3 regions of the Streptomyces sp. NBC_00683 genome follow, and region 1 is predicted to be linked to each of the others. Evidence: riboswitches for the same ligand, from Rfam matches in the RefSeq annotation. Region 1 holds a riboswitch; each other region holds the start of a gene.
The links. A riboswitch is a leader RNA that binds a small molecule or an ion and turns the genes downstream of it on or off. The one in region 1 is predicted to bind cobalamin.
Positions count from the first base shown of each region.

Region 2: another riboswitch for cobalamin. It lies ahead of OG257_RS29435 (cobalamin biosynthesis protein); the one in region 1 lies ahead of cobN (cobaltochelatase subunit CobN).
Region 3: another riboswitch for cobalamin. It lies ahead of OG257_RS13310 (ribonucleoside-diphosphate reductase subunit alpha); the one in region 1 lies ahead of cobN (cobaltochelatase subunit CobN).

Region 1 covers NZ_CP109013.1:4,184,338-4,194,795, reverse strand. Annotated here, with positions in the region: gene cobM (precorrin-4 C(11)-methyltransferase) at 1-458, shown strand, start outside; gene OG257_RS18775 (cobalt-precorrin-5B (C(1))-methyltransferase) at 501-1,619, opposite strand; gene OG257_RS18770 (cobalt-precorrin-6A reductase) at 1,635-2,435, shown strand; gene OG257_RS18765 (DinB family protein) at 2,441-2,953, opposite strand; gene cobJ (precorrin-3B C(17)-methyltransferase) at 3,028-4,542, opposite strand; gene OG257_RS18755 (precorrin-8X methylmutase) at 4,539-5,165, opposite strand; gene OG257_RS18750 (cobalamin biosynthesis protein CobG) at 5,233-6,510, opposite strand; cobalamin riboswitch at 6,706-6,853, shown strand; gene cobN (cobaltochelatase subunit CobN) at 6,889-10,458, shown strand, end outside.
Region 2 covers NZ_CP109013.1:6,593,827-6,604,284, reverse strand. Annotated here, with positions in the region: gene OG257_RS29455 (alpha/beta hydrolase) at 87-1,217, opposite strand; gene OG257_RS29450 (class II aldolase/adducin family protein) at 1,286-1,945, opposite strand; gene OG257_RS29445 (inorganic phosphate transporter) at 2,261-3,523, shown strand; gene OG257_RS29440 (hypothetical protein) at 3,536-3,757, shown strand; cobalamin riboswitch at 3,922-4,048, shown strand; gene OG257_RS29435 (cobalamin biosynthesis protein) at 4,178-5,125, shown strand; gene OG257_RS29430 (cobyric acid synthase) at 5,122-6,747, shown strand; gene OG257_RS29425 (putative cobaltochelatase) at 6,744-8,783, shown strand; gene cobO (cob(I)yrinic acid a,c-diamide adenosyltransferase) at 8,783-9,391, shown strand; gene OG257_RS29415 (cobyrinate a,c-diamide synthase) at 9,385-10,458, shown strand, end outside.
Region 3 covers NZ_CP109013.1:3,044,001-3,054,458, forward strand. Annotated here, with positions in the region: gene mctP (monocarboxylate uptake permease MctP) at 1-1,349, shown strand, start outside; gene OG257_RS13305 (GNAT family N-acetyltransferase) at 1,481-1,981, shown strand; cobalamin riboswitch at 2,030-2,157, shown strand; gene OG257_RS13310 (ribonucleoside-diphosphate reductase subunit alpha) at 2,295-4,700, shown strand; gene OG257_RS13315 (ribonucleotide-diphosphate reductase subunit beta) at 4,700-5,716, shown strand; gene OG257_RS13320 (hypothetical protein) at 5,733-5,945, opposite strand; gene OG257_RS13325 (GlxA family transcriptional regulator) at 6,027-7,001, shown strand; gene OG257_RS13330 (D-Ala-D-Ala carboxypeptidase family metallohydrolase) at 7,074-7,811, opposite strand; gene def (peptide deformylase) at 7,982-8,620, opposite strand; gene OG257_RS13340 (tetratricopeptide repeat protein) at 8,702-9,694, opposite strand; gene OG257_RS13345 (HD-GYP domain-containing protein) at 9,786-10,458, opposite strand, start outside.

The sequences.
Region 1 (10,458 bases):
ACGAGGCGGGCGTGCCGTACGACGTGGTGCCCGGGGTGCCCGCTTTCGCCGCGGCGGCCGCTGCGCTGAAGCGGGAGTTGACGGTGCCCACGGTCGGCCAGACCGTCATCCTCACCCGGATCGCCCAGCGCGCCACCGCGATGCCCGAGGGTGAGGACCTGGCCACGCTGGGCCGCAGCGGCGCGCTGATCGTGCTGCACCTCGCGGCGCGGTACGTGGACCGGGTGGTCGACGAGCTGCTGCCGCACTACGGGGCCGACTGCCCTGCCGCCGTGGTGGCCATGGCCTCGCGCCCGGACCAGATCATCCTGCGCGGCTCACTGGACTCCATCGCGGAGCAGGTCAAGGAGGCGGGAGTGATCCGGACCGCGGTGATCATGGTGGGCCGGACGCTGGGTGCGGAGCAGTTCCGCGACAGCCACCTCTACTCCCCTGCCCGGGACCGCCACACCTGCTGACCCGGGCCTGTACGGCGGGTGCTGGGGGCTCACGGCTCCCGGTCACCGCACCTCGCTCCGCCCCACCACCGTCCCCGCCCGGTCGATGCAGATCACGTCCACCGCCACGGGCGCTCCCCGCAGCACGGACAGCGCCTGGTCCCGGGCGGCCACGGCCACCAGGTCGCCCAGCGGCACACCGGCCGCCGCGCAGAGCTGCAGCGCGGCCAGGCCGGTGTTGGCGACCTCGATCTCGGCCGCCAGCGCCTCGCTCGCGCCGCCCTGCCGTGCCAGCCCGGCCAGGAAGATCTTGTCGACCTGGGAGCGGCCCGAGTGCAGGTCCAGATGGCCCGCGGCGAGCTTGGACAGCTTGGCGAACCCGCCGCAGACCGTCAGCCGCTCCACCGGATGCCGGCGCACGTACTTCAGTACCGCCCCCGCGAAGTCCCCCATGTCCAGGAGGGCGATCTCCGGCAGCCCGTACTCGGTCACCACCGTCTTCTCCGAGGTCGAGCCCGTGCACCCCGCCACATGGGTGTGCCCGGCCGCCCGGGCGACGTCCACCCCGCGGCGGATCGAGTCGATCCAGGCCGAGCAGGAGTACGGCACCACGACGCCCGTCGTGCCCAGGATCGAGAGGCCGCCCAGGATGCCCAGGCGAATGTTCCACGTGAAACGTGCGATCTCTTCGCCGTCGTCCACCGAGACCGTGATCTCCACGTCGCCGGTGCCCCCGTGGTCGGACGCCACCCGCGCCACGTGGTCCCGCATCATCTGGCGGGGCACGGGGTTGATCGCGGGCTCACCGACGTCGAGCGGCAGCCCCGGGAGCGTCACCGTCCCCACGCCGGGCCCGGCCCGGAAGACCACTCCGGACCCCGGAGGGAGCTGCCGCACGGTGGCCCTCACCGTCGCGCCGTGCGTCACGTCCGGGTCGTCGCCCGCGTCCTTGACCACTCCGGCCATGGCACTGCCGTCGCCGAGCTCCTCCACCGCGAGCGCGAAGGCCGGGGTCTGCCCCCGGGGCAGGGTGATGGTCACGGGATCGGGGAACTCGCCGGTCAGCAGCGCGGTGTACGCGGCCGTGGCCGCGGCGGTCGCACAGGCGCCGGTCGTCCATCCGGGCCGCAGACCGGTGTGCTTGAGTTGGGCGGTGCGCCCGCCCTGCGCCTCACTGCTCATGGATGGACCGATCCGATGGCTCTGCACGTACTCGTCCTCGGCGGCACGACTGAGGCCCGCCTGCTCGCGGAGTCCCTGGTGGCCGCGGACGGACTGCCCGCCGGGGCCCGGGTGACCAGCTCGCTCGCGGGGCGCGTCGGCCGTCCGAAGCTTCCGCCCGGCGAGGTGCGCATCGGTGGGTTCGGCGGAGCCGACGGCATGGCCGCATGGCTCCGGGCGCACCGAGTGGATGCGGTCATCGACGCCACCCATCCTTTCGCCGGGAAGATCAGTTTCAACGCGGCCGAGGCCGCCGCCACAGTCCATGTTCCCCTGCTGGCTCTGCGCCGGCCCGGCTGGGTGCCCTCGGAGGGCGACCGGTGGCATGCGGCCGGCTCGCTGGCGGAGGCGGCCGGGCTTCTCCCGGGACTTGGCAGGCGGGTCTTCCTCACGACGGGCCGGATGGGCCTCGCCGCCTTCGCGGGTCTGGACGAGCTGTGGTTCCTGATGCGTTCGGTGGACGCTCCCGATGTGCCGCACCCGGCGCGGATGGAGACGCTGCTGGACCGGGGGCCGTTCACGCTGGAGGGGGAGCGGGAGCTGATCCGCAGCCATCGCATCGACGTCCTCGTGACGAAGGACAGCGGCGGCGAGGCGACCGCCCCCAAGCTCACGGCCGCCCGCGAGGCGGGCATCCCGGTGGTCGTGGTCCGCAGGCCCCCGGTACCGGAGGGAGTCCCGGTGGCCGGGACCCCCGGGGAGGCCGTCAGCTGGCTGCGCGACCTTGCGGGGCAGGTGCTCCCGGAGACGGGGCAGGCGCTCCCGCGCAGCGTCTAGGCGGCTCAGACGCCCGTACGGCCGTCGATCCGTTCGCGTACGAGGTCGGCGTGGCCGCAGTGGCGGGCGTACTCGCCGACCATGTGCGTGTAGATCCAGCGCAGGGTGACCTGCCCGCCCATGAAGGGGCTGGTGTCATCGAGTGCGCGGGTGGCGCAGTTCGCCCGCGCCCGGCCGATCTCGGCCTGCCAGATCGGCAGCGCCTGCTCGTACGTCGCTCCGCCGGCCAGGTCGAAACCGCCGTCGGTGGCCTCGGGGTCGGCACCGGGGGTGAAGATCGGCGGGGCGTCCTCCTGGGCCAGGACCCGGCGGAACCAGTTCCGCTCGACCTCCGCGAGGTGCTGGACGAGCCCGAGCAGGGTGATCGGCGAAGGTTCCGCAGCCGCTTCGCGGAGCTGCCCCTCCGTCAGGCCGTCGCACTTCCGGGCGAGTGTGGTGCGGTAGAAGTCGAGCCAGCTCTCCAGGGAGGTCCGCTCATCGGCGTCCAAAGGGGGCATGGGGCGTTCGGGAGCGCTCATGTCCGCCATCGTGGCACGGGGGTCCGACAGCGGACGGGCAGCGGCCCGGCGCCCCCGGACCCCGCCGCGGGCGTTCAGTCCTCCGGGTAGCGGCGCGGCGTCCAGACGATCTGCCGGCCGTCCCCCCTCCGCACCCACCGGGTCTGCGAGGACCCCACGATCAGGATCGTCCGCATGTCGACCTCGGCCGGATCCAGATCGGCGAGCCGCACCGTGCGCACACTCTCCGCCGGGCCGCCGACGTCGCGCCCGAGCACGACCGGCGTGTCCGGGGAGCGGTGCTCCAGCAGCAGGTCGCGGGCCTTGCCGACCTGCCAGGTACGGCTGCGTGAACCGGGGTTGTACAGCGCCATCACCAGATCGGCCGTGGCCGCCGCGCGCAGCCGCTCGGCGATGACCTCCCAGGGCTTGAGCCGGTCCGAGAGCGAGATGGTGGCGTAGTCGTGGCCCAGCGGAGCACCCGCGCGGGCGGCGGCGGCATTGGCCGCGGTCACGCCGGGCAGCACTCGTACCGCTATGTCCGTGTACGCGTCCTGCGACGCCACTTCCAGCACGGCCGTCGCCATGGCGAAGACCCCCGGGTCACCGCCCGACACGACGGCCACCCGCCGCCCGCGCCGAGCCAGGTCCAGGGCGAACTCCGCGCGTTCCGACTCGACCTTGTTGTCGGAGCCGTGCCGCTGCTGCCCGGGACGTACGGGCACCCGGTCCAGGTACGTCGTGTAGCCGACGACGTCGTCGGCGGCGGCCAGCGCCCCGCGGGTCTCGGGCGTCAGCCACAGCGGGCCGGCCGGCCCGGTGCCCACCACGACGACCTCGCCGGATCCGGCGGCGCGTTCGGGGCGGGGTGCGTCGATCCGGCTCGGCAGCACCGCGACCGCGAAGTACGGCACCGAGTCGGCGTCGGTGTCGGCCAGATCACCGGTGCGCTCCCCGGCCATGGTGGCGCGCTCGACGTAACGCGCCTCGGCGAGCCTCCCGGACGCCTCGAACGCACGGCGCACGGCAGGAAACGTGCGGCCCAGTTTCATCACCACCGCTGAGTCGGTGGCCGCCAGACGTGCCGTCAGCTCCTCCTCCGGCAGCGTGCCCGGCAGGATCGTCAGCACCTCCTCGCCCTCGACGAGCGGAGTGCCGAGACGGGCGGCGGCGGCGCTGACCGAGGTGACGCCCGGGATGACCTCGGTGGTGTAACGGTCCGCGAGCCGCTTGTGCATGTGCTGGTACGAGCCGTAGAACAGCGGGTCGCCCTCGGCGAGCACGGCGACGGTGCGCCCCGCGTCGAGATGGACCGCGAGGCGGGCCGCGGCCTCGGTGTAGAACTCGTCCAGCGCGCCCCGGTAGCCGCCGGGGTGGTCGGTGGTCTCCGTCGTGACGGGGTAGACCAGCGCCTCTTCGATGTGGTCGGCGCGGATGTGCTGCGCCGCGATGGAACGGGCGATGGACCGGCCGTGCCGGGCGGAGTGGTACGCCACGACATCGGCCTCGCCGATGACCTGCACGGCGCGCACGGTCATCAGGGACGGGTCGCCGGGCCCGAGCCCGACCCCGTACAGCCGTCCGGTCTTCTTGTGCTCGCTCACGCTCACTCTTCCTCGCTGGCGATCGCGTTGATGGCCGCCGCCGCCATGGCGCTGCCGCCGCGCCGGCCGCGCACGATCAGGTGCTCGAGGCGGGACGGGTGGGCGGCCAGCGCGTCCTTGGACTCGGCGGCGCCGATGAAGCCGACCGGGACCCCGATGACGGCTGCGGGGCGCGGGGCGCCCTCCTCGATCATCTCCAGGAGCCGGAAGAGGGCGGTGGGCGCGTTGCCGACGGCGACGACAGCCCCTCCCATGCGGTCGCGCCACAGTTCCAGCGCGGCGGCGCTGCGGGTGGTGCCGAGCTTCGCGGCCAGTCCCGGAACGGCCGGGTCGGACAGGGTGCACACCACGTCGTTGTCCGCCGGCAGCCGCTTGCGGGTGACCCCGCTGGCGACCATGGCCACGTCGCACAGGATGGGCGCACCGGACCGCAGCGCCGCGCGGGCGTCGGCCACGGCGTCCGGCGAGAAGGCGAGGTCGCGTACGAGGTCGACCATGCCGCAGGCATGGATCATGCGGACGGCGACCTGGCTCACATCGGCGGGCAGCCCTGCCAGATCCGCCTCCGCGCGGATGGTGGCGAAGGACTGGCGGTAGATCGCCGGTCCGTCCTTCTCGTACTGATGCACAGTGCTGTCGCTTTCTTCATCGGGTTTGTGGCCGGCGGCCAGACACAGGTGAACAGGTGATGCACGGTCAGGTGCGAGAGCCTCGCGCCGCCGCCACCGCGGCGGCCAGCGCGGCAGGGTTGTCCCGGACCGTCGCCGTGGCGTCCGACCGGTCCCCCGTCACATGGGAGATCCGGTGTCCGTCCGGGGTGGCGACCACGTCGATCCACTCCCCGTGCGGATGGCCGCACCGGCGTTCGCACCCGGACCAGTACACAGGCAGCCTTCCCACGGGTCCGACGGCGGCCCCCGCTTCGGCCCGCACGTCGGCCAGGGACTTCGCGCAGCCGGGCCGTCCGATGCACGCCCCGACACCGGCCCACGGCGAGCCGGGCCCGGTGATCAGACCGGCCTCCGAGAGGGCGGCGAGCAGTTCGTCCGCGTGATCCGGTGAGACGCCGGTGACGACGACCCCGCGCCACGGGGTGAGCCGCAGTTCGCCGGCGCCGGCCAGGAGCCGCCACTGATTCGGGTCCAGGCGCCCCAGCGGTACGCCGACGGACAGCGCGACATCGCGGCGGCCGCCGTGTACGCGGCCGAGGACAGGCGGGACGGATGCGTGAGGACGGGGGTGGCGGTCCTCAGACACGGCGGTACCGGTCTGCCGCAACCGCCGTACGACGTCGTCGGCCAGTGCGGCGGAGCCGCCCGGCAGGTCCTTCACCCGCCAGGCACCGGTGTCCGGGGCGGCGTCCAGAAACGCTTCGGCGGCCAGGAGCGCGGCGCGGGGCGCTTCGGCGGCCGGGACGCGCAGGACGGCGTCGGTGTCCCCGATGCGCAGCATCGCGTCGCCGTCGGCACGGGCCAGCAGGGTGAGGTCGGCGCCGAGGGCGTCGACGTCACCGCGGCCGTCGTCGAGTGCGAACAGGAAGCGGCCGGAGAGCGCGGTCGCACGGTCGCTCCCGCACAGCAGACGGTCCAGTGCGGACAGCCACGGTCCGACTTCCGCGGCTCCGAGGCCGTCGAGCCCGGCGAGGGGGGAAGCGACGACGTTGCGTATCCGCTCGTGGCGTTCGGAGGGCAGCAGCCCGGCCCTGCCCAGCAGTCCGGCCAACTCCGCACCGCAGTCAGGGGCGAGCCCGCGCAGCTGCACATTGCCGCGCGAGGTGAGATGCAACTCACCGTCTCCCAGGCGGGCCGCGGCCTCCCCGAGGGCGTTCGCCCGTGCAACGGTCAGCACTCCGCCGGGCAGCCGGACCCGTGCCAGCGCACCGTCGTCCGCCCGGTGCAGACGCAGTGTTCCGGGGCAGGCATCACCGCCCGGAGACCGGGGCGGGACGGCGGATGGGGGCATGGCGGCGAGCATACCGACCGTGACCGCAGCACAGTCCTACGGTGACTGTGACCTGCAGGACACCCATCGGGCCGGAGCCGGAACCGCGAGCGGTCCAGGGTCCGGGCTGCTGTCCCCGGCCGCGTCCGCCGCAGGGCGGGAACCGGCCGTCGGGCGGCCGGGACAAGTCCCGTCCAGGGGCATCTCCTCACGCCGGGCCCCTGGCCGCCTACTATGCCTAGCGGCGGTCCGTTCGGCCCGCCATCGCCAGACGGCGACATGGGAGGAAGCCCGGTGAGATTCCGGCGCGGTCCCGCCACTGTGAGCCCGGTCCACGACCGGGCGAGTCAGGAACTCCTGCCGTCCGACACCGCCCGGGGCGTGGACACCCCGAGGAAGGGCTGACGCCGCATGATCCTGCTCCTGTCGACGTCCGACACCGACCTGCTCAGCGCCCGCGCGTCCGCGGGCCCGGTCAACTACCGCTACGCCAACCCCTCCCGGCTCTCCCTCGAGGAACTCCCGGAGCTGCTGGACGGCACGGACCTCGTCGTCGTACGCCTCCTCGGCGGCGTACGGGCCTGGCAGGACGGCCTCGACCAGGTGCTGGCGACCGGCCGCCCCGTCGTCGTGCTGACCGGTGAACAGGCCCCCGACGCCCAGCTGATGGCCGCGTCCACCGTCCCCATCGGCATCGCCGCCGAGGCGCACGCCTACCTCGCGCACGGCGGCCCCGCCAACCTGGAGCAGCTGGCCCGCTTCCTGTCCGACACGGTGCTGCTCACCGGCCACGGTTTCGAGCCGCCCGCCCCCGCCCCCGCCTGGGGCCCGCTGGAGCGGACGGCCCGTGAGGGCGTCACCGGGCCCACCATCGCGGTGCTCTACTACCGCGCCCACCACATGAGCGGGAACACGGCGTTCATCGAAGCGCTCTGCGCCGCGGTGGAGGACGCGGGAGCCCGCGCCCTCCCGCTGTACGTCGCCTCGCTCCGTACGCCCGAGCCCGAACTCATCGACGAACTCCGGGCCGCCGACGCCATCGTGACGACCGTCCTCGCAGCGGGCGGCACCAAGCCGGCCACCGCGTCCGCGGGCGGCGACGACGAGTCCTGGGACGCGGGCGCCCTCACCGGCCTCGACGTACCGGTGCTCCAGGCGCTCTGCCTCACCAGCCCCCGTGCGGCCTGGGAGGAGAACGACGAGGGCGTCTCCCCGCTGGACGCCGCCACCCAGATCGCGGTGCCGGAGTTCGACGGGCGCCTGATCACGGTGCCGTTCTCCTTCAAGGAGATCGACGAGGACGGCCTGCCCGCGTACGTCGCCGACGCCGAGCGTGCGGCACGCGTCGCCGGAATCGCCGTACGGCACGCCCGGCTCCGCCACATCCCGGCCGCCGAGAAGCGGATCGCCCTCGTCCTGTCCGCGTACCCGACCAAGCACTCCCGCATCGGCAACGCGGTCGGCCTCGACACCCCCGCCAGCGCCGTCGCCCTGTTGCGCAGGCTCCGGGCCGAGGGCTACGACTTCGGGCCCGAGGAGGACATCCCGGGCCTGGTCTCCGGCGACGGCGACGAGCTGATCTACGCGCTGATCGAGGCCGGCGGCCACGACCAGGAGTGGCTCACCGAGGAGCAGCTGGCCCGCAACCCGGTCCGGATCCCCGCCGCCGACTACCGCCGCTGGTTCGCCACGCTGCCCGCCGAACTCCGCGAAGCCGTCGAGCGGCACTGGGGCCCGGCCCCGGGCGAGATGTTCCTCGACCGGTCCCGTAACCCCGAGGGCGACATCGTGCTCGCCGCCCTGCGCCGCGGCAACCTGCTGATCCTCATCCAGCCGCCGCGCGGTTTCGGTGAGAACCCGATCGCGATCTACCACGACCCCGATCTGCCGCCCTCGCACCACTACTTGGCCGCCTACCGCTGGATCGCCGCGTCCGCGGACGACAACGGTTTCGGCGCCGACGCGATGATCCACCTCGGCAAGCACGGCAACCTGGAGTGGTTGCCCGGCAAGAACGCCGGCCTGTCCGCCGCCTGCGGCCCCGACGCCGCACTCGGCGATCTGCCGCTCGTCTACCCGTTCCTGGTGAACGACCCGGGCGAGGGCACCCAGGCCAAGCGCCGTGTGCACGCCACGCTGGTCGACCACCTCGTACCGCCGATGGCGCGCGCCGACAGCTACGGCGACATCGCCCGCCTCGAACAGCTCCTGGACGAGCACGCCCAGATCGCCGCGATGGACCCGGCGAAGCTCCCGGCCGTCCGCGCCCAGATCTGGACCCTGATCCAGGCCGCGAAGCTCGACCACGACCTGGGGCTTCAGGACCGGCCCGAGGACGAGGGCTTCGACGAGTTCATCATGCATCTCGACGGCTGGCTCTGTGAGATCAAGGACGTCCAGATCCGCGACGGGCTGCACGTCCTGGGCGGCGCCCCGGCCGGCAAGGACCGCGTCAACCTCGTCCTCGCCGTCCTGCGCGCCCGTCAGATCTGGGGCGGTACGACATCGCTGCCCGGTCTGCGCGAGGCGCTCGGCCTCGACGAGTCCGCGGCCACCCGCACCGCCGCCGACGCGATCGAGGAGCAGGCCCGCACCCTCGTCCAGGCGATGGAGGACGCGGACTGGGATCCGGCCGCCGTCGCCGGAGTGGCCGCCGGACAGCCGCCCGCCGTCGCCGACATCCTCGACTTCGCCGCCACGGAGGTCGTGCCCCGCCTCGCCGCCACGACCGACGAGCTCGACCACACCGTCCACGCGCTGAACGGCGGCTTCGTCCCTGCGGGCCCCTCCGGTTCCCCGCTCCGCGGTCTGGTGAACGTCCTGCCGACCGGCCGGAACTTCTACTCCGTCGACCCGAAGGCCGTCCCGTCCCGTCTCGCCTGGGAGACCGGCCAGGCCCTCGCGGACTCGCTCCTGGAGCGCTACCGCGCCGACAACGGCGACTGGCCCACCTCCGTCGGCCTGTCCCTGTGGGGCACGAGCGCGATGCGCACGGCGGGCGACGACATCGCCGAGGCCTTCGCCCTGCTCGGCGTCCGCCCCGTCTGGGACGACGCCTCGCGCCGCGTCACGGGCCTGGAGCCGATCCCGTACGAGGAGCTGGGCCGCCCCCGTATCGACGTCACGCTGCGCATCTCCGGCTTCTTCCGGGACGCCTTCCCGCACACCATCGGCCTGCTGGACGACGCGGTACGCCTGGCCGCCTCCCTCGACGAGCCCGCCGAGCGGAACTTCGTACGCGCCCACACCCAGGCCGACCTGGCCGAACACGGCGACGAGCGGCGTGCCACCACCCGTATCTTCGGCTCCCGGCCGGGGACGTACGGTGCCGGGCTGCTCCAGCTCATCGATTCCCGCGACTGGCGCACCGACGCCGACCTCGCCGAGGTCTACACGGTGTGGGGCGGCTACGCCTACGGCCGTGAGCTCGACGGGCGCCCGGCCCGGGACGAGATGGAGACCGCGTACAAGCGCATCGCGGTCGCGGCGAAGAACACCGACACCCGTGAGCACGACATCGCGGACTCCGACGACTACTTCCAGTACCACGGCGGCATGGTGGCGACCGTACGCGCGCTGAAGGGCACCGCCCCCGAGGCGTACATCGGCGACTCGACCCGGCCCGAGACGGTCCGCACGCGCACCCTGGTCGAGGAGACGTCCCGGGTCTTCCGCGCCCGGGTGGTCAACCCGAAGTGGATCGAGGCGATGCGCCGCCACGGCTACAAGGGCGCCTTCGAGCTCGCCGCCACGGTCGATTACCTGTTCGGGTACGACGCGACGACGGGCGTGGTCGCCGACTGGATGTACGACAAGCTCACGGAGACGTACGTCCTGGATCCGACGAACCGCGAGTTCCTCCAGCAGGCCAATCCCTGGGCCCTCCACGGCATCGCGGAACGCCTCCTGGAGGCCGAGTCGCGGGGCATGTGGGCGAAGCCGGACCCGGCCGTGCTCGAGGCGCTGCGCCAGGTCTTCCTG
Region 2 (10,458 bases), 2.4 Mb from region 1:
CCCGAAAGCCCAAACGGAAGCCGGATCCCATGGCTACGGGAAGGTTTCGGTCCCGGTCACCAACCGGGCCGATCCACCCCATCAGCTCACATCAGGGGCGTGAGGAAGCGCCTGAGGGCCTCTTCGTAGCGTGCCGGACCGGCATTCCACATCGCCGCATGCGGAGCCTGCGTCACGGGGTGCAGAGTGACCAGGTCGGGACGCAGTGCGGCCAGTTCCCGGGACGGCTGCCAGGGCGCGAGGGTGTCGTCGGGGCCGTGGAAGATCAGCGTGGGGGCGTGCAGGGCGGTCGGCACGGAGGTGTCCAGGAGCGGGGCGCCGCGCAGTCCGGTCTGGCCCTGGGCGGCCCGGACGGCGAGGGGCAGGAGTGCGGCGGGGATGCCGTGGGCGACGGCCAGGGCACGGAAGGTGACCTTCCAGTCCAGGACCGGGGAGTCCAGGACGAGACCGCTGATGCGGTCGCGGAGTGCGGAGTTGACGGCGGCGTGCAGGGCCATGGTGGCGCCGGTGGACCAGCCGTGCATGACGACGCGCTCGGCCCCGTAGCGCACGGCGTGGCGGATGGCCGCGTCGAGGTCGCGCCACTCGGACTCCCCGAGGTGGCCGAGCCCGTCCGGCGAGCGGGGTGCGCCGGCGTCGCCGCGGTAGGCGATGTCGAGCACCGGGAACTGCTGCTCCTGCAGGAATCCCGTCACGTTCAGGGGGTGTTCGCGGGTGGTGCCGAGGCCGTGCACGGTGATCACCCAGGTGTCGCGGGCGCCGGGGAGGAACCAGGCGGGCAGGGCGCCCAGCTCGCCGGGCACCTCGACCTCCTTGTACGCGAGGCCGAGTGCGCCGAGCGGGTCGCCGCTGTGGAGCACGGGGGTGAGGCGGACCTTGGCGCCCGGTTCGAGGCTGCCCCGGGTGACGCGTTCCAGCGTGCGCACGACGGTGTCGGCGGAGTCGTGCGGCGCCTGCTCGACGACCGGGCCGACGATCGCGTGGACGTCGCGGCCCACCAGTCCGTACGTGCCGGGCCGCAGCGCGGCGAAGGAGCGGGTCAGAGTGACCTGCCCGGGCGCCGTGGCGTGCACGGTGAGTCTGCGGTCTCCGGGGAAGGGGCGTGGCGACGGGGCCCCGAGGGCGGCGTCGCTGGCGTACCGGCCGGCCGCGACCGCTGCCGCTCCGACGCCGAGGATCGTGGAGACGGCTGCTGCCGTCGCTGTTGCCGGGCGCACGGCTCCAGTGTCCTGGGCCTCGGCGCAGGCTGCCAGTGGGACGGGGCCGTCCGGTGCCGGCCCCGGGCTCAGCCGGGCTGGCCGTACCCCTTCAGGGCGTCCTGTACGTCGCTCAGCTGGGCGCGGGAGAGCAGTGACGGGTGGCGGCCGGGCACGGAGCTCGCGGTGAGCCAGAGCCTGCACATCCATTCGAGCTGGGCGGTGCGGTCGTACGCCTCGTCGAGGGTGTCCCCGTAGGTGACCGTTCCGTGGTTCTGCAGCAGGCAGCCGCTGCGGTCGCGCAGGGCGGTGAGCATGTTCCCGGCAAGCTCCCGCGTCCCGTACCGGGCGTAGGCGGCGGTGCGGACGGGGCCGCCGAGCATGGCGGCGGCGTAGTGCACCAGCGGGACCTCTTCGACGAGGGTGGAGACGGCCGTGGCGTGGACCGCGTGCGTGTGCACGACGGCGGCGGCGTCGCTGTTGCTGTAGACGGCGAGGTGGAGGGGGAGCTCGCTGGTCGGGGTCATGGTCCCGAGGACCTGGCGCCCTTCGAGGTCGACGCCGACCGCGTCCCCGGGGCCCAGCCGGTCGTAGGGCACTCCGCTGGGGGTGACCAGGACGATTCCGCCGGCCCGCGCCGACACGTTGCCCGAGGTGCCGACGACCAGTCCGTCCGCGGCCGTCCTGCGGGCCGTCGCGACGACGCCGCCCCATGCCCGCTCGATCGCGTCCCGGTCCTGATCGTTCATGCGGCGATCCTAGGGTCTCGCGTTCGGATCACGCCGGGTTGGCGGAGGCCCGCCGGGGCCTGTCGGGCGAAGCCGTCGCGGAGTACGTGACCGACGTCTCCCCAATGGGGCAAATGCGGCAGACCGGAGGTGCGCCGGAACCCGGCGAAGGCCGGTTCCCGCACCGCCGCGGGCCGGCGCGGCCGCCCCCGACGCACACAAGCGGAATGGCTGTTCGCGCTTGGAGTCACCGCACCGCCCTGCCCAGTTCATCTTCCGTTCACCCAGGTTGCTTACGTTCCTACAGCCACTGACGTCGAACGATTGCCTGGGTAAATGGAACACATCACGCTGCTGCTCGCGATCGTGATCGTGACAGCTCTCGTGTTCGATTTCACGAACGGTTTCCACGACACCGCCAACGCGATGGCCACCACCATCTCGACCGGCGCCCTCAAGCCCAAGACAGCGGTGGCCATGTCCGCCGTTCTCAACCTCGTCGGCGCGTTCCTGTCGGTGGAGGTCGCCAAGACGATCTCCGGCGGGATCATCAATGAGAACGGCCTCAGAACCGAGGTCATCTTCGCGGCGCTCGTCGGCGCCATCCTGTGGAATCTGCTGACCTGGCTGGTCGGCCTGCCCTCCAGTTCCTCCCACGCACTCTTCGGCGGCCTCATCGGCGCCGCGGTGATGTCGGCAGGCTGGTCCTCGATCAACGGCGGCACCGTCGTGACGAAGGTCCTCCTGCCCGCGATCGCGGCACCCCTCGTCGCCGGTCTGGCCGCACTGCTGGCCACGAAGCTGACGTACCGCCTCAACCGGAAGATCACCGACGAGGCGCAGCTGAAGTCGACCGCCAAGGGCTACCGGGCCGGACAGATCGCCTCGGCGGGTCTCGTCTCGCTCGCCCACGGCACCAACGACGCCCAGAAGACGATGGGCATCATCACCCTGGCCCTGGTCACCGGTGGCGTGCTCGCCCCCGGCTCCAACCCGCCGGTCTGGGTCATCGCCTCCGCCGGTATCGCCATCGCGATGGGCACCTACCTCGGCGGCTGGCGCATCATCCGCACCATGGGCAGCGGCCTCACCGAGCTCAAGCCGCCGCAGGGCTTCGCCGCCCAGACCAGTGCGGCCACGGTCATCCTGGCCTCCTCGCACCTCGGCTTCTCCCTCTCCACCACCCAGTCCTGCTCCGGTGCCGTGATGGGCGCCGGTCTGGGACGCAAGGGGGGCGTGGTCCGCTGGTCCACCGCCACCCGCATGTTCATCGCCTGGGGCCTGACCCTGCCGGCCGCCGGTCTGGTCGGTGCGGGCGCGGAGTTCCTCACCAAACAGGGCCCCTGGGGTGTCGGCGTGGTCGCCGTGCTCCTCGTCGCGGGCTCCGGTGCCATCTGGCTGCTGTCGCGCCGCAAGCCGGTCGACCACACCAACGTCAACGCGACGGACGCCGAGCCCGCGGGCGTCGTCACCACCGCCATCGCGGCCGTCAGCCCGCCGCCCGTCGGCTCCGGCGTCCCGGACCTCAAGACCACCATCCCGGCCCCGGCCCCGACGGCCGGATCCCCGGCCGACCCGGCCCGACCGGCCACGGTGTAAGGACAGATCCGTATGAACATCGACTGGGCAGCTCTCGCCTCCGTCTTCGGTGTCAGCCTCGTGGTCACCGTCGCACTGGTCGGCCTCTTCACTCTCGGCATCATCGGCCTCTCCAAGCAGGCCTCGGCGGTGCAGTCCGGCGGATCTCTCACGCTGGCACGCACCGGCGCGTACGCCTGCTTCGGGCTGTGCGCGGCGGCGGTCGCCTACGGGATCTATCTGATCGTCGTCTGACCACCCCGGCGCTGCGCCGCCGTCTCCTCGCATCGGGCCGGACACACCACGTGTGTGTCCGGCCCGATGTGCGTCTGCGCACACTGCACTCCCGCAGGTCAACGGCAGGTTGACGGGCCTTCACGGGGCGTGGTGGACTGCCGGTGCCATTTACGGCGACAGGAGAGGAAGCCGGTGCGAATCCGGCGCGGTCCCGCCACTGTCACCGGGGAGCAGGCCCCCACACGGAAGTCACGGTCCGACACGGACTGGAAGGCCGGGGGAACTGCGGATCCGGAAGCCAGGAGACTCTCGTCGCCGGTCACGTCGAACCAGGGCGCGGACCCTGAGTTAAGGACATCTGCCATGCCTGGCTGCCGTGCGTCGGTCCCTGTGTCACCCGCTCCGAAGGTCCTTCGAGGCGCGACGGCCGGCTGAACCGTGCGAGCCGACCGCATCTTCGCGTACGGCGCCACCGCCGGCCTGATCGGCGACCTGCTGCTCGGTGACCCCCGGCGGGGCCACCCCGTGGCCGCCTTCGGGCAGGCCGCGGCAGGCGTCGAGAGCCGGCTGTGGCGCGATCACCGCGGCTGGGGCGCCCTGCACGCGCTGGTCTGCGCCGGGGGCGCCGCGGGCGCCGCCGCACTGGCCGCCCGTGCCGTACGGAACCGTCCCGCCGCGGCCGTGGCGCTGACCGCCGCCGCCACCTGGTCCGTCATCGGGGGTACGTCGCTGGGCCGCGAGGCCCGCGCCATCGGCGGTGCGCTCGCCGCCGGTGACATCGAGGTGGCCCGGGAGCGGCTGCCGCACCTCTGCGGCCGTGACCCCGAGTCCCTCGACGGACCGCAGATCGCCCGCGCGGTGGTGGAGTCGGTCGCCGAGAACACCTCCGACGCCGTCGTCGGCGCTCTGGTGTGGGGCGCCATCGGCGGTGTCCCCGGCCTGGTCGCGTTCCGGGCCGTCAACACCCTCGACGCCATGGTCGGCCACAGGTCGCCGCGCCACCGGCGCTACGGCTGGGCATCGGCCCGCCTCGACGACCTCGCCGGCTGGCCCGGTGCCCGCCTCACCGCCGTGCTCGCCGTGGCCGCCGGCGGCCGTCCGCGCGAGGCCGTACGGACCTGGCGGGCCGACGCGGGAAAGCACCCGAGCCCCAACGCGGGCCCGGTGGAGGCCTCGTTCGCGGGTGCGCTCGGCGTGCGCCTCGGCGGGACCCTCGCGTACGGCGGGCGGGTCGAGCACCGGCCCGTGCTCAACGGGGAGAGCGGCCGGGACGTGCGGGTGGCGGATATCGAACGCGCGGTGCGGCTGTCGCGCCGGGTGAGTGTGCTGGCCCTCGGCGTGTGTGCGGCCGCGCGGCTGGCCTCGGGAAGGAGGGGCCGGGCATGAGCGGCGGACAGGGCGGCGGGCTGCTGGTCGCGGGAACGACCTCGGACGCGGGCAAGAGCGTCGTCACGGCGGGAATCTGCCGGTGGCTGGTGCGCCGGGGGGTGAAGGTCGCGCCGTTCAAGGCGCAGAACATGTCGCTGAACTCGTTCGTCACCCGCGAGGGTGCGGAGATCGGCCGCGCCCAGGCGATGCAGGCGCAGGCCGCCCGCGTGGAGCCGAGCGTGCTCATGAATCCGGTGCTGCTCAAGCCCGGCGGTGACCGCTCCAGTCAGGTCGTCCTGATGGGGAAGCCGGTCGGCGAGATGAGCGCGCGCGGCTACCACGGCGGGCGCCAGGAATCGCTGCTGGGGACGGTCGTGGACTGCCTGGAGCAGCTCCGGGGCACGTATGACGCCGTGATCTGCGAGGGGGCGGGCAGTCCGGCCGAGATCAATCTGCGGCGCACGGACATCGTGAACATGGGCATCGCGCGTGCCGCCCGCTTCCCGGTGCTGGTCGTCGGGGACATCGACCGCGGCGGGGTGTTCGCTTCGTTCTTCGGTACGACGGCGCTGCTGGGCGCCGAGGACCAGTCACTGGTCGCCGGGTACCTCGTCAACAAGTTCCGCGGCGATGTGTCGCTGCTGGAGCCCGGCCTGGACATGCTGTTCGAGCTCACCGGGCGCCGTACGTACGGGGTGCTGCCGTTCGCCCACGGCCTCGGTATCGACGAGGAGGACGGGCTGCGGGTGTCGATGCGCGGCGCCGTCCGGGAGTCGGTCGTCGCGCCGCCGCACGGGCAGGACGTCCTGAGGGTCGCGGTGTGCGCCGTGCCGCTGATGTCGAACTTCACCGATGTGGACGCGCTGGCGGCCGAACCGGGTGTGGTGGTCCGGTTCGTGGACCGGGCCGAGGAGCTGGCCGACGCGGACCTGGTGATCGTGCCCGGTACGCGCGGCACGGTGAAGGCGCTGGCGTGGCTGCGCGAGCGGGGACTGGCCGACGCGCTGCTGCGGCGGGCAGCCGAGGGGCTTCCGGTGCTCGGGATCTGCGGCGGGTTCCAGGTGCTCGGTGAGTCGATCGAGGACGAGGTGGAGTCGCGGGCGGGGCTGGTCGACGGGCTGGGGCTGCTGCCGGTGCGGATCCGGTTCGGCCGGGAGAAGGTACTGGGCCGGCCTGTCGGGTCGGCGCTCGGAGAGCCCGTGGAGGGATACGAGATCCATCACGGGGTCGCCGAGGTGCGCGGCGGCGAACCGTTCCTGGACGGGTGCCGGGTGGGCGCCGTGTGGGGGACGCACTGGCACGGGTCGCTGGAGAGCGATGCGTTCAGGCGCCGGTTCCTGGCGGAGGTGGCGCGGGCGGCCGGGCGGCGGTTCGTGGCGGCTCCGGACACGAGCTTCTCGGAGCTGCGGGAGGAACAGCTGGACCGGCTGGGGGATCTGATCGAGGAGCACGCGGACACGGATGCGCTGTGGCGGCTGATCGAGGAGGGGGCGCCGGCGGCGCTGCCGTTCGTGCCGCCGGGGGCGCCGCGGGGGGCGGGGGCTTCCGTCCCTTCCCCGGGCCGGGGCCTCGCCCCGGACGCGGAGCGAACGCCTGATGTGGCTGGACCAGTTGTGCATGTGACAGAGGAGGCACCGTGAGTACCCCGTATCCCTTCACCGCCATCGTCGGACAGGACGATCTGCGGCTCGGGCTGTTGCTGAACGCCGTCAGTCCGGCCGTCGGCGGCGTCCTCGTCCGGGGCGAGAAGGGCACCGCCAAGTCCACCGCCGTGCGGGCGCTCGCTGCGCTCATGCCTGAGGTGTCCGTGGTCTCCGGGTGCCGGTTCTCCTGCGATCCGGTCGCGCCAGACCCGGCGTGTCCCGACGGTCCGCACGAGGCAGGGACCGGCGTGTCGCGTGCGGCGCGGACAGTGGAGCTGCCCGTCGGCGCGTCCGAGGACCGGCTCGTGGGTGCGCTGGACATCGAGCGGGCGCTCTCGGAGGGGGTGAAGGCCTTCGAACCGGGGCTCCTCGCCGATGCGCACCGCGGGATCCTGTACGTGGACGAGGTCAATCTGCTCCATGACCACCTGGTGGACCTGCTGCTCGACGCGGCGGCCATGGGTGCCTCGTACGTCGAGCGCGAAGGCGTCTCCGTACGGCATGCGGCGCGGTTCCTGCTGGTCGGGACGATGAACCCCGAAGAGGGCGAGCTGCGCCCGCAGTTGCTGGACCGCTTCGGGCTGACCGTCGAGGTGGCCGCCTCCCGCGACACCGACCAGCGGGTCGAGGTCGTACGGCGGCGGCTCGCGTACGACGACGATCCGGACGGGTTCGCCGCCCGGTGGGCGCAGGAGGAGGGCGCGTTGCGGGCACGGATCGCCGCCGCGCGTGTCCTGTTGCCCGAAGTGGTGCTCGGGGACGGCGTGTTGCGGCAGATCGCGGCGACGTGCGCGGCCTTCGAGGTGGACGGGATGCGTGCCGACATCGTCATGGCCCGCACCGCTACGGCGCTTGCCGCGTGGGCGGGGCGCGACGAGGTCACCGCCGAGGACGTGCGGCAGGCCGCGCTCCTGGCGCTCCCCCACCGGCGGCGGCGCAACCCCTTCGACGCGCCCGGGCTGGACGAGGACAAGCTGGACGACACCCTCAGGGACGCGGCCGACGACGCGGACGGGGGCGACGACGATCCGGATCCCGACGGGCCGGGTGGCGGCGGGCTGCCCCCTCAGGGCGGCGGTCCCGACGCGGAGGGCGGTCCCGGCACGGAGAGCGGTCCGGGCACGGAGAGCGGTCCCGGGGAGGAGAGCGGCCCCGGAACCGGCCGTCCCGACGCGCCCGCGCCGGCCGGCGGCGGGGAGCAGCAGCCGGTACGTGCCTCGGAGCCGTTCCGCACGAAGATGCTCAGCGTGCCCGGTCTCGGCGAGGGCGCGGCCGGGCGGCGGTCCCGGGCGCGTACCGAGCACGGGCGGACGACGGGGGCGCTGCGGCCCCAGGGGGCGCTGACGAAGCTGCACCTCGCGGCGACCGTGCAGGCGGCGGCGCCGCATCAGCGGGCGCGGGGGCGGTCCGGCCGGGGGCTCGTCGTACGGCGTGACGATCTGCGGCAGGCGACGCGGGAGGGGCGCGAGGGGAACCTGGTGCTCTTCGTGGTGGACGCCTCGGGGTCGATGGCGGCCCGGCAGCGGATGAGCGCCGTGAAGGGTGCCGTGATGTCGCTGCTGCTGGACGCCTACCAGCGGCGCGACAAGGTGGGCCTGGTGACGTTCCGCGGCAAGGACGCCGAGGTCGTGCTGCCGCCCACCTCGTCGGTGGACGCGGCGGCGGCGCGGCTGGAGTCGCTGCCGACCGGCGGGCGCACCCCGCTGGCCGCGGGGCTGCTGAGGGCGCACGACGTCCTGCGGGTGGAGCGGATGCGCGATCCGTCCCGGCGGCCGCTGCTCGTCGTGGTGACGGACGGCCGGGCGACCGGTGGTCCGGACCCGGTGGCGCTGGCCGCACGGGCCGGCCGGCTGCATGCCGCCGAGGGCACGGCGTCCGTCGTCGTGGACTGCGAGTCGGGGTTCGTGCGCCTCGGGCTCGCCGCACAGCTCGCCCGGGACCTGGGGGGCAGCGCGGTCACGCTCGACGAACTGCGCGCCGACTCGATCGCCGGGCTGGTCAAGGATGTTCAAGCAGCCGGGAGGGCCGCGTAATGCCACAGGGACAGCCTGTATCGGTGCCGGACGACGGGCTGACGACGCGTCAGCGACGCAATCGTCCGCTCCTCTTCGTCCACACGGGCATCGGCAAGGGCAAGTCGACGGCGGCCTTCGGGCTCGCCCTGCGGGCCTGGAACCAGGGATGGCCGATCGGGGTGTTCCAGTTCGTGAAGTCGGCGAAGTGGAAGGTCGGCGAGGAGAACGCGCTGAAGGTGCTCGGGGCGAGCGGCGAGGGCGGCACCGTCGACTGGCACAAGATGGGCGAGGGCTGGTCGTGGGTCCAGCGTGGCCTCCACGGCGACAACTCCGACAACGAGGAGAAGGCCCGCGAGGGCTGGGAGCAGGTCAAGCGCGACCTGGCGGCCCAGACGTACAAGCTGTACGTGCTGGACGAGTTCGCCTATCCGATGCACTGGGGCTGGATCGACACCGACGAGGTCGTCGAGGTGATGCGCGACCGTCCGGGGACGCAGCATGTCGTGATCACCGGGCGCAACGCCCCCGCGAAGCTGATCGAGGCAGCCGATCTGGTGACCGACATGTCGAAGGTCAAGCACCCGATGGACGCCGGTCAGAAGGGCCAGAGGGGCATCGAGTGGTGAGTGTTCCTCGTCTGGTCATTGCCGCGCCGGCCTCCAACACCGGCAAGACCACGGTCGCGACGGGCCTGATGGCGGCCTTCGCGGGCCGCGGCCTCGCCGTGTCCCCGCACAAGGTGGGCCCGGACTACATCGACCCGGGATACCACGCGCTGGCCACCGGCCGTCCGGGGCGCAACCTGGATGCGTACATGTGCGGTACGGAGCTGATCGCCCCGCTGTTCGCGCACGGTGCCGCCGGTGCCGACCTGGCGGTCGTCGAGGGCGTGATGGGGCTGTACGACGGCGCTTCGGGGCAGGGTGAACTCGCCTCCACGGCCCAGGTGTCGAAGCTCCTGCGGGCTCCCGTCGTGCTCGTCGTCGACGCCTCCTCGCAGTCCCGTTCGGTCGCTGCCCTCGTGCACGGTTTCGCGTCCTGGGATCCGGAGGTGCGGATCGGCGGGGTGATCCTCAACAAGGTGGCGTCCGACCGGCACGAGGCCCTCCTGCGGGAGGCGCTCGAGGAGACGGGCCTGCCGGTGCTGGGGGCACTGCGGCGGGCGCCGCAGGTGGTGACGCCTTCACGCCATCTGGGTCTGGTTCCGGTGGCGGAGCGGCAGACCGAGGCCGTCGACGCCGTACGGGCGATGGCGGACCGGGTACGGGCGGGCTGCGACCTGGACGCCCTGCTGGCGCTGGCCCGTTCGGCGCCCGCGCTGCCCGACGGGGTGTGGGAGCCGGAGCGGCATTCCGTCGAGGGGGTGCGGCCGGTGGTGGCCGTGGCGGGCGGGGCCGCGTTCACGTTCGCGTACGCGGAGCATGCCGAGCTGCTGACAGCCGCCGGAGCGGATGTGGTGGTCTTCGACCCGTTGCACGACGAGAAGCTGCCCGCGGGGACGGCGGGACTGGTCATCGGTGGCGGCTTCCCCGAGATGTACGCGCCGCAGCTGTCGGCCAACGAACCGCTGCGCAGGTCGGTGACCGAACTGGCCCTGTCCGGCGCCCCGGTGGCGGCGGAGTGCGCGGGGCTGCTGTATCTGGCGCGTGAGCTGGACGGGCGTCCCATGTGCGGGGTGCTGGACGCCTCGGCC
Region 3 (10,458 bases), 1.1 Mb from region 1:
TCACCTTCCTGCCGCGGCTCTGGTCGGTCTCGCACAAGCACGGCTACGTGACCACCTCGGACTTCGTCCGCGGACGCTTCGGCTCGAAGGGGCTGTCGCTGGCGGTCGCCGTCACCGGCATCCTCGCCACGATGCCGTACATCGCCCTCCAGCTCGTCGGCATCCAGGCCGTGCTGGACGTCATGGGCGTCGGCGGCGGTGAGACCACGCACTGGTTCATCAAGGACCTGCCGCTGCTGATCGCGTTCGCCGTACTCGCCGCGTACACCTACTCCTCGGGGCTCCGCGCGCCCGCGCTGATCGCTTTCGTCAAGGACGGTCTGATCTATCTGGTCATCGCGGTGGCCATCATCTACATCCCCATCAAGCTCGGCGGATTCGACGACATCTTCGCCAAGGCGGGCGAGGCGTTCTCGACCAAGAACGAAGCTGCGGGGAAGCCCGTCGCCGGCCTCGTCCCGGGCGAGATGGGCCAGTGGGGATACGCCACGCTGGCACTCGGTTCGGCGCTGGCGCTCTTCATGTACCCGCACTCCATCACGGCGACGCTCTCCAGCCGCAGCCGTGACGTGATCCGGCGCAACACCACGATCCTGCCGCTGTATTCGCTGATGCTCGGTCTGCTGGCCCTGCTCGGCTTCATGGCGATCGCCGCCGGAGTGAAGGTGGACAACGGCCAGCTGGCCATTCCGCAGCTGTTCGAGAACATGTTCCCCGACTGGTTCGCCGGTGTGGCCTTCGCCGCGATAGGGATCGGCGCACTGGTGCCCGCGGCGATCATGTCGATCGCCGCGGCGAACCTCTTCACCCGCAACATCTACAAGGACTTCATCAAGCCCGACGCGACCCCGGCCGAGGAGACCAGGGTCTCCAAGCTGGTCTCGCTCCTGGTCAAGGTCGGTGCGCTCGCCTTCGTCCTCACCATGGACAAGACGGTCGCGATCAACTTCCAGCTGCTCGGCGGGATCTGGATCCTCCAGACGATGCCGGCCCTGGTGGGCGGCCTGTTCACCCGGTGGTTCCACCGCTGGGCCCTGATCGCGGGCTGGGCGGTCGGCATGATCTACGGCACGGTCGCCGCGTACGGCGTCGCCAGCCCGACCCAGAAGCACTTCGGCGGGTCCTCGAAGGAGATCCCCGGCATCGGGGAGATCGGCTACATCGGTCTGACCGCGTTCGTGCTGAACGTCGTCGTGGTGATCGTGCTGACCTTCGTCCTGAACGCGCTGAAGGCACCGGCCGGGATCGACGAGACCTCCCCGTCCGACTACACGGCGGACGCGGGCGACCCGGGTGTCAAGGTGGAACTCCCGCCGGCCACCGTGGGCGCCCCGGGCGGCGGTCACTGACCCCGTCCCGGCGAGAGCCTGGTTCCGCAGCGGGCCGCCACGTCCCCCACGGGGGCGCGGCGGCCCGCTCCGTTCCCGTCCCGCCGCAAAGGAGTTCGACCCTCGCCTCCGCCTGCGGCAGACTCCCGCCCATGGACATCTCGATCAGGCCCGTCGGCCCCCAGGAGCACGAGGCACTGGCCGGCATCACCGCCGAGGCGTATCTCGCGGACGAGTTGCTGGACTTCGGCGCCGACGACCCCTATCTGGCCGAGCTGCGCGCGGTCGGGCGCCGGGCCGCCGAGGCGGAGGTGCTGGTCGCGGTGGGCGGTGACGGCACGCTGCTCGGCGGCGTGACCTACGCGGCACCCGGCAGCCCGTGGGCGGACATCGCCCGGGCGGACGAGGCCGAATTCCGGATGCTGGCCGTCTCCCGCGAAGCCCGTGGGCGCGGGGCGGGCGAGGCGCTCGTGCGGGCCTGTATCGACCGGGCACGGGCCACGGAGGGCGTCTCCGGTCTCGTCCTGTCGACGCAGCAGGCCATGCTCGGCGCCCATCGGATCTACCGGCGCCTGGGCTTCGTACGGACTCCGGACCGGGACTGGAAGCCCGTCGAGCACATCTCGCTCCTGACATTCCGTCTGGACCTCTGATCGAGCGCGACACAACATGTGGGGGCTGCACTGTCCGGCGGCCCCCACATGTATGCTCGTGCTCGCTGTCTCCGCAGGGGAATCCGGTGCGAATCCGGAACTGTCCCGCAACGGTGTGATCGGTGTGCTTCTGCGCACCCGGGAGTCCGAAGACCTGCCGACAGCGCGTCCGGCTCGACCGAACCGGACGCCAGACGTCCGGGCCTCGCGGAGGGCCGGTGGACGCCGTGAGCAGTGCTGCCCCGACCCGGGCATCGCCCTGCCCGGCTGCCCCCGCTCCCGCCGGCCCCGAGCCGAGCGAGGGATAGTCCCAGTGACCATCGCGCCAGCCGATCCGGTTTCAGCGGTCGATTCAGCCGAGTCCACGCACGCCACGCCCGACGGGCCCGGGACCGCACTGCTGCGGACCCTGACCGACCTCACCGTCGATCTGCCCGACACCGACCCCGGACGGGTCGCCGCCGCCGCGCTGCGCGGCCGCAACGCCCGGTCGGACGAGGCCGAGCTGCGCTCGCTGGCCACCGAGGCCGCCGCGGGTCTGATCTCCGAGGACCCCGCCTACTCCCGGCTCGCCGCACGGCTCCTCACCCGCACCATCGCCGACGAGGCCGCCGGCCAGGGCGCCGTCTCCTTCTCCGCCTCGGTCGCCGTCGGCCACCGCGAGGGCCTGATCGCGGACCGTACGGCCGAGTTCGTCACGCTGCACGCGGACGCCCTCGACGCGCTGGCCGGGCAGGCTGTCGCCGACGGGGCCGACGACCGCTTCGGCTACTTCGGGCTGCGGACGCTGTTCAGCCGCTACCTGCTGCGCCATCCGCTCACCCGCCAGGTCATCGAGACCCCTCAGCACTTCATGCTCCGGGTGGCCGCCGGCCTCGCCGAGGACACCTCCGAGCGCGCCCTGGACGAAGTCGCCTCGCTGTACGGGCTGATGAGCCGGCTCGACTACCTCCCTTCCTCGCCCACCCTGTTCAACTCCGGCACCCGGCACCCGCAGATGTCCTCCTGCTATCTGCTGGACTCCCCGCTGGACGAGCTCGACTCGATCTACGACCGCTACCACCAGGTGGCGCGGCTGTCCAAGCACGCGGGGGGCATCGGCCTCTCGTACTCCCGCATCCGCGCCCGGGGTTCGCTGATCCGTGGCACCAACGGGCACTCCAACGGCATCGTGCCGTTCCTGAAGACGCTCGACGCCTCGGTCGCCGCGGTCAACCAGGGGGGCCGCCGCAAGGGTGCCGCCGCCGTCTACCTGGAGACCTGGCACGCGGACATCGAGGAGTTCCTGGAACTGCGCGACAACACGGGCGAGGACCAGCGACGCACGCACAACCTGAATCTGGCGCACTGGATCCCCGACGAGTTCATGCGGCGCGTCGACGCGGACACCGAGTGGTCGCTGTTCTCCCCGGCCGACACCCCCGAGCTGGTCGACCTGTGGGGCGACGAGTTCGATGCCGCATACCGTGCGGCGGAGGCCAAGGGCCTGGCCCGCAGGACGATGCCCGCCCGTGAGCTGTACGGCCGGATGATGCGGACGCTCGCCCAGACCGGTCAGGGCTGGATGACGTTCAAGGACGCCTCCAACCGGACCGCGAACCAGACCGCTGAGCCGGGCAGGGTCGTGCACTCGTCGAACCTGTGCACGGAGATCCTCGAGGTCACCGACGACGGCGAGACGGCCGTCTGCAACCTGGGTTCGGTCAACCTCGGCGCGTTCGTCGTCGGCGGGGAGATGGACTGGGAGCGGCTGGACGCCACGGTCCGCACCGCCGTGACCTTCCTCGACCGCGTGGTGGACATCAACTTCTACCCGACCGAGCAGGCCGGCCGGTCCAACGCCCGCTGGCGCCCGGTGGGCCTGGGCGCGATGGGCCTGCAGGACGTCTTCTTCCAGCTGCGGCTGCCCTTCGACTCGCCCGAGGCCCGCGCGCTCTCCACGAGGATCTCCGAGCGGATCATGCTGGCCGCGTACGAGGCGTCGTGCGACCTCGCGGAGCGTTCGGGCCCGCTGCCCGCCTGGTCCGAGACGCGCGCGGCCCGCGGTGTGCTGCACCCCGACCACTACGACACCGAGCTGAACTGGCCGGAGCGCTGGGACGCGCTGCGTGCCCGGGTCGCGAAGACCGGGATGCGCAACTCGCTGCTGCTGGCCATCGCGCCGACGGCGACGATCGCCTCGATCGCCGGTGTGTACGAGTGCATCGAGCCGCAGGTCTCCAACCTCTTCAAGCGCGAGACGCTCAGCGGTGAGTTCCTCCAGGTCAACGCGTACCTGGTGGACGAGCTGAAGAAGCTCGGCGTGTGGGACGCGCGGACCCGGGAGGCGCTGCGCGAGGCGAGCGGCTCGGTGCAGGGCTTCGCCTGGATCCCCGAGGACGTGCGTGCGCTGTACCGCACGGCGTGGGAGATCCCGCAGCGCGGTCTGATCGACATGGCGGCGGCCCGTACGCCGTTCCTCGACCAGAGCCAGTCGCTGAACCTGTTCCTGGAGACGCCGACGATCGGCAAGCTCTCCTCGATGTACGCGTACGCCTGGAAGCAGGGGCTGAAGACGACGTACTACCTGCGCTCGCGTCCGGCGACCCGGATCGCCCGTGCGGCATCCGGGACGGCCGCTGCCGCCGCGCCCATTCCCGTACAGCAGGCTTCGGCGCCCGACGCGGACGCCATCGCCTGCTCGCTCGAAAACCCCGAGTCCTGCGAGGCCTGCCAGTAATGAGTTCCGACACCACCAAGAACCTGCTCGACCCGGGCTTCGAGCTGACGCTGCGCCCCATGCGCTACCCGGACTTCTACGAGCGCTACCGGGACGCGATCAAGAACACCTGGACGGTGGAGGAGGTCGACCTCCACTCCGACGTCTCCGACCTGGCCAAGCTCTCCCCCGGCGAGCAGCACATGATCGGCCGGCTCGTCGCGTTCTTCGCGACCGGTGACTCGATCGTCTCCAACAACCTGGTGCTGACGCTGTACAAGCACATCAACTCCCCGGAGGCGCGGCTGTACCTGTCGCGTCAGCTGTTCGAGGAGGCGGTGCACGTCCAGTTCTATCTGACGCTGCTCGACACCTATCTGCCCGATCCGGATGACCGTGCGGCAGCGTTCGACGCGGTCGAGGAGATCCCCTCCATCCGCGAGAAGGCCCAGTTCTGCTTCAAGTGGATCAACGAGGTCGAGAAGCTCGACCGCCTGGAGACGCAGGCCGACCGCCGCCGCTTCCTGCTGAACCTGATCTGCTTCGCTGCGTGCATCGAGGGTCTGTTCTTCTACGGCGCCTTCGCGTACGTGTACTGGTTCCGCTCGCGCGGCCTGCTGCACGGCCTGGCCACGGGAACCAACTGGGTGTTCCGTGACGAGACCATGCACATGAACTTCGCGTTCGAGGTCGTGGACACCGTCCGCAAGGAGGAGCCGGAGCTCTTCGACGACGCCCTCCAGCAGCAGGTCACCGACATGCTGAAGGAGGCGGTCGAGGCGGAGCTGCAGTTCGGCCGCGATCTGTGCGGCGAGGGCCTGCCCGGCATGAACACGGAGTCGATGCGCCAGTACCTGGAGTGTGTCGCCGACCAGCGGCTCACCCGGCTCGGCTTCCCGCCGCTCTACGGCTCCGAGAACCCCTTCTCGTTCATGGAGCTGCAGGGGGTCCAGGAGCTGACGAACTTCTTCGAGCGCCGGCCCTCCGCGTACCAGGTGGCGGTGGAGGGCTCGGTCGGCTTCGACGACGACTTCTAGGGTTCGGCGAAAGACCTCAGGTCCTCGCCCAACTTCCGGCGAACGGGCGCCGCGTGGCCGTGACCGGCTGCGCGGCGCCCGCCGTTTCCGGGGGCTGCGCGGACCGCTGCCGTTCCGCGTCCCGCAGCTCGCGGTCGATCCGGCGCTCCCGTGCGAGCCCGGCGAGCGCGGGCAGCAGGACGAAGGCGAAGAGTGCGGCTGTGGCCAGGTAGCTCAGGAATGTGTTCATGGCTCCACTGTCGTCCGTGCGAGCGGATTCGGTCAGTGGCAGGACTGTCATAGAGCATCGAATTACTGCCACACTGTCGTCATGCTGAAGAATGTCGCCGCTCTGCTGCTCGACGAGGTCCACCCCTTCGAACTCGGCGTGCTGTGCGAGGTGTTCGGACTCGACCGCTCCGACGAGGGGCTGCCGGTCCACGACTTCGCGGTCGTCTCCGCCGAGGGCCCGGTCCTGCGGACGCACGCCGGGTTCACCATCAGCACGCCGTACGGGCTGGACCGGCTGGAGGAGGCCGATCTCATCGCCGTACCGGCGGGCAGCCACTTCATGGAGCGGGAGTACCCGGACGAGGTCCTGGACGCCCTGCGCCGGGCCGTGGAGCGGGGAGCGAGGGTGCTGAGCGTCTGCTCGGGGGCGTACGTCCTCGGCGCGGCCGGGCTGCTGGACGGCCGCCGCTGCACCACCCACTGGCGCCACGCGGCCGAGCTGGCCCGCCGCTACCCGAAGGCGATCGTGGAACCGGACGTGCTCTACGTGGACGAGGGCCCGGTCATCTCGTCGGCGGGCACGGCGGCGGGGATCGACGCCTGCCTGCATCTGGTCCGCCAGGCGCACGGTCCGGCCGTCGCCAACGCCATCGCCCGCCGCATGGTGGTGCCGCCGCACCGGGACGGCGGCCAGGCCCAGTACATCAAGCGCCCGCTGCCCCGCACCCGGTGCGACACGGTCGGGGACACCCTCGCCTGGATGGAGGCCCATCTCGACCAGGAGATGACCGTCGAGCAGCTGGCCGCCCAGTCGCACATGTCGCCCCGCACCTTCGCGCGCCGCTTCCAGCAGGAGACGGGCACCACCCCGTACCGCTGGCTGCTGCGGCAGCGCGTGCTGCTGGCGCAGCACCTGCTGGAGACCTCGGACGAGACCATGGACACGATCGCCGGGCGGACCGGTTTCGGGAACGCGGCGGCACTGCGCCATCAGTTCGTCCGCTCGCTGGGGACGACGCCGAACGCCTACCGCCGCACGTTCCGGGGTCCCGTCTCCATGACCGACGCGGCCTGAGCCGCGAACGGCGGTGCCCCGCCCGGGAGATCGATCGGTCCCGGACGGGGCACGGCAGCGGTGCGTGTGCGGTCAGATGCCGCACTGGGAGGCCGACCAGAAGTGGCTCGGCCCCTGGTTCACGTGGATGTGGTCGCCGTGGTCCGGGTAGCCCGGGCCGAGGATCCCGTTGAACCCGTGGTTGCGGGCCTGCTGGGCGATGGTGCACAGCGAGTGCGCTCCGGACCCCAGGTCGACCGCGTCACCGTACAGATGGCGGCTGTTGGACGCCCCGCCCGCCGCGGCGTTGCAGGAGGTGGAACGGAATCCGCTGGTGACACGGATGGGCTGGTCACCGAGTGCGTGCCGGAGCGCCTCCAGCTTCCACATCGAGCTCAGCGCATTGGCCTTGGCCGTTCCCGCGGCCACCGCGCCGCCGGCCCAGGTGCTGTTGCAGTTGTTGAGCTCGGGATAGGTGAAGTGGATCGGGGTGCAGTCGTCGTCCTGGAGCGAGTAGAGCTTGGACTGCGTGGCCGGTCCCGCGATGCCGTCCGCGGCGAGCCCGTAGGCCGACTGGAAGCGCTTGACGGCGGCCGCGGTCGCGGGTCCGAACGAGCCGTCGATGGCCAGCACGGAGTTGTACCCCGGATAGCCGGCCACCCGGATCTGGAGCTGGGTGACGTCTGCGCCCGAAGCTCCGGACGACAGCGTGCGGGTCCAGGTGTAGCAGCCGTCGGCCTGCGCGGGGCCCGCGGTGACGACGGCGCCACCCACGGCAAAAGCCATGGTCATGACAAAGCCGAGCAACAGATGTGCGGTACGTCTGAGCATGGGGGTCTCCCTACCACGGTGAGGTGTAGGGGTGAGCCTGTCGGACGAGTCGACGCGCGTCAACTACCCCATGGGAAACACTGGTTGGCGGTTGAATACCATCTGCCGGGGCAACAGGAAGGCCCTGCTGCCGGCTCACCGGCAGCAGGGCCATGTCCTCGGGGGACGGCTCAGCCGTTCGCGACGACCTCGTAGCGCGGCGTGCCCTCGTCCATCTGTCGAAGCGCGTCCTTGCGGTCCCGCTTCGAGAGCCGGTCGATGTACAGGTACCCGTACAGGTGGTCCGTCTCGTGCTGGAGGCAGCGCGCGAAGTACCCGTTGCCCCGTACCTTCACCGCGTTGCCCTTGGCGTCCTGGCCGCGCACCACCGCGTAGTCCGGGCGGGCCAGTGCGGCGTACGCCGTCGGGACCGAGAGGCAGCCCTCGTTGGAGTCGTCGAGGATGCGCTCCTCCGGCGCCAGCTCCTCGAGCACCGGGTTGCAGATCGCGCCGACGTGCCGCACACCGTCGTCGTCCGGGCAGTCGTAGACGAAGACCTTGAGGTCCACACCGATCTGGTTGGCGGCCAGGCCCACGCCCTCGGCCGTCCGCTGGCTGGCGAACATGTCGTCGATCAGCTGTGCGAGCTCGTCACCGAACTCCGTGACGTCTCTGCACTCCTTGTGCAGCACCGGGTTGCCCACGACCGTGATCGGGCGGGAGGTGCCGCGCTCGCGGTACGCCGCCTCGCGCGCCTCACAGTCCTCGGTGTCCACGAGGAATCCCTCATCGTCCACGCCGACCTGCTCGTCCGTCTCCTGCTGCGACATGTCCGCCGTACGCCTTCCTGCAAACCTGAAACCAGTGAGAACCGCACCGGAATCGGTGCCCGTACAGCCTACGGGCACCGGTCAGCAGACTTCTTCCAGATCGCGCCACTCACGGCTGTCCGGACTGTCCGCGACCCAGCTGTCCAGCAGCCCGCGCACGAGCCCGGCCGGCGCCGCTATGCCGCATTCACGCTCCGGAACCCAGAGGTCGCCCGCGGTGCGGTGGCCCAGCGGGCCCGGGTGGCCCGGTTCGCTGTGGTCGTGCGGGTCCAGGTGCTCCCCGTCGCCCTCGTCGCTCTCCATCGGGCTCTCCGAACAGGCCCGGCACAGGAGCCGCACGGAGGACGACCAGTCCTCCGCCGCGAACCCGGCGTCGGACGCAAGCTGCTCCAGCGCGTCCCGGTCGGCCTCCTCGGCGGCTTCCAGGAGCACCACCCAGGTGGGTACGGGAGAGGGCGCCCACAGCTCGATCTCGTCGAACACGGGGTAGGACGGGCCTGCCGCCGTGATCCGCTCGCCGTTCGGCACCCCGTCGTGCAGGACGACCTCGCCCCAGCGCCGGCCGGAGGACGGCAGAGGGATCGACAGCACTTCCATCCGCGCGGGGTCGAGCCTGCGGCCCCAGACGACCTCGGCCTCGCCCTCGGGCGACAGCCGTACCGCAGCGCTGCCCAGCTCCATGCCCGTCGGCTCGCTGTTGGCCGCCGCGTTGTACTGGCCGCTGCCCGGCACCTTGAGGCCGTACGCCTGCCAGGCCCGGCGGGCCAGGGGCCAGTCCTGCAGCGCGGTGGCCGCGATCCCGACGTTCCACCAGTCGGGGGCGCCGGACTCCCTGTCGAGCAGGGCGACGGCGCGCAGGCCCGCGGCCCTGGCCTGTTCCCAGTCGTGCCTGAACTTGTGCAGCAGCGCCAGATTGAACCAGGACTCCGAGAGCCAGGGCTCCAGATCCGCCGCGCGCGTCAGCAGCGCCCCCGCGTCCTCGTACCGGCCGTCGCCGATCAGCGTGAACGCGCGGTCCGTGGCCTGCCGCCAAGAGGCGGATGGCCGATGCCGTACCTTCCCGAAGATCCTCACGATTCCCGCCTGTCCCGACTGGGCACCCTCGTTTTCCGCTCTCCTTCGCATCCAACCATGCCCGGGTGGACGCTCGCTCATTACCCATGGGTTACCCAGACCGGACCGGGGTCAGACCGCCTCGCGCCAGGACTCTGGCCAGCGCTTCGACCACCTGCGGCTGGTAGTCCCGGCCGGTGCCGAGCCTGAGCTGCTCCAGCGCCCCCAGGGGGCCACTGACGCCTTCCCCGCACAGGTCGTCGTACGCATTGACCGCACGGACGATCCTGGCGGTGATCGGCTGTTCCCGGTACGGATCGGCCTGCTGCTCCACGACCACCGCCACCTCGGTGTCCACCCCGGTCTGCCGGACCACCGCGCCGCCGAGCAGCGCGATCCGCCGCTGCTCGGCCGGCGGCAGCCCCGCGGTCGCGCCGTCGGGCACCGGATCGACGAGCGAGAGCTGGCCGATGTCGTGCATCAGCGCCGCGTACTCCAGGACGGTCAGCTCGGGGCCGGTCAGGCCGAGCTCCCTCCCCACGGCGGTGGAGAGCTCGGCGACCCTGCGGGCATGGCCGTGCTGGGTGTATCCGGCGATCTCCGTCGACCGGGCCAGCGAGGTGATCGTCTGGCGGTAGGTCGTGCGGACGGCGGCGTAACGGCGGAAGGACACCTGGGTGAGCAGCAGCGGGACACACAGGACGGGCAGCGCCCAGAGCCCGCCGGCGGCGACCCCGAGCGCCATGACGGCACCGGTCGCACAGACGGCCGAGCCGATGCCGCTG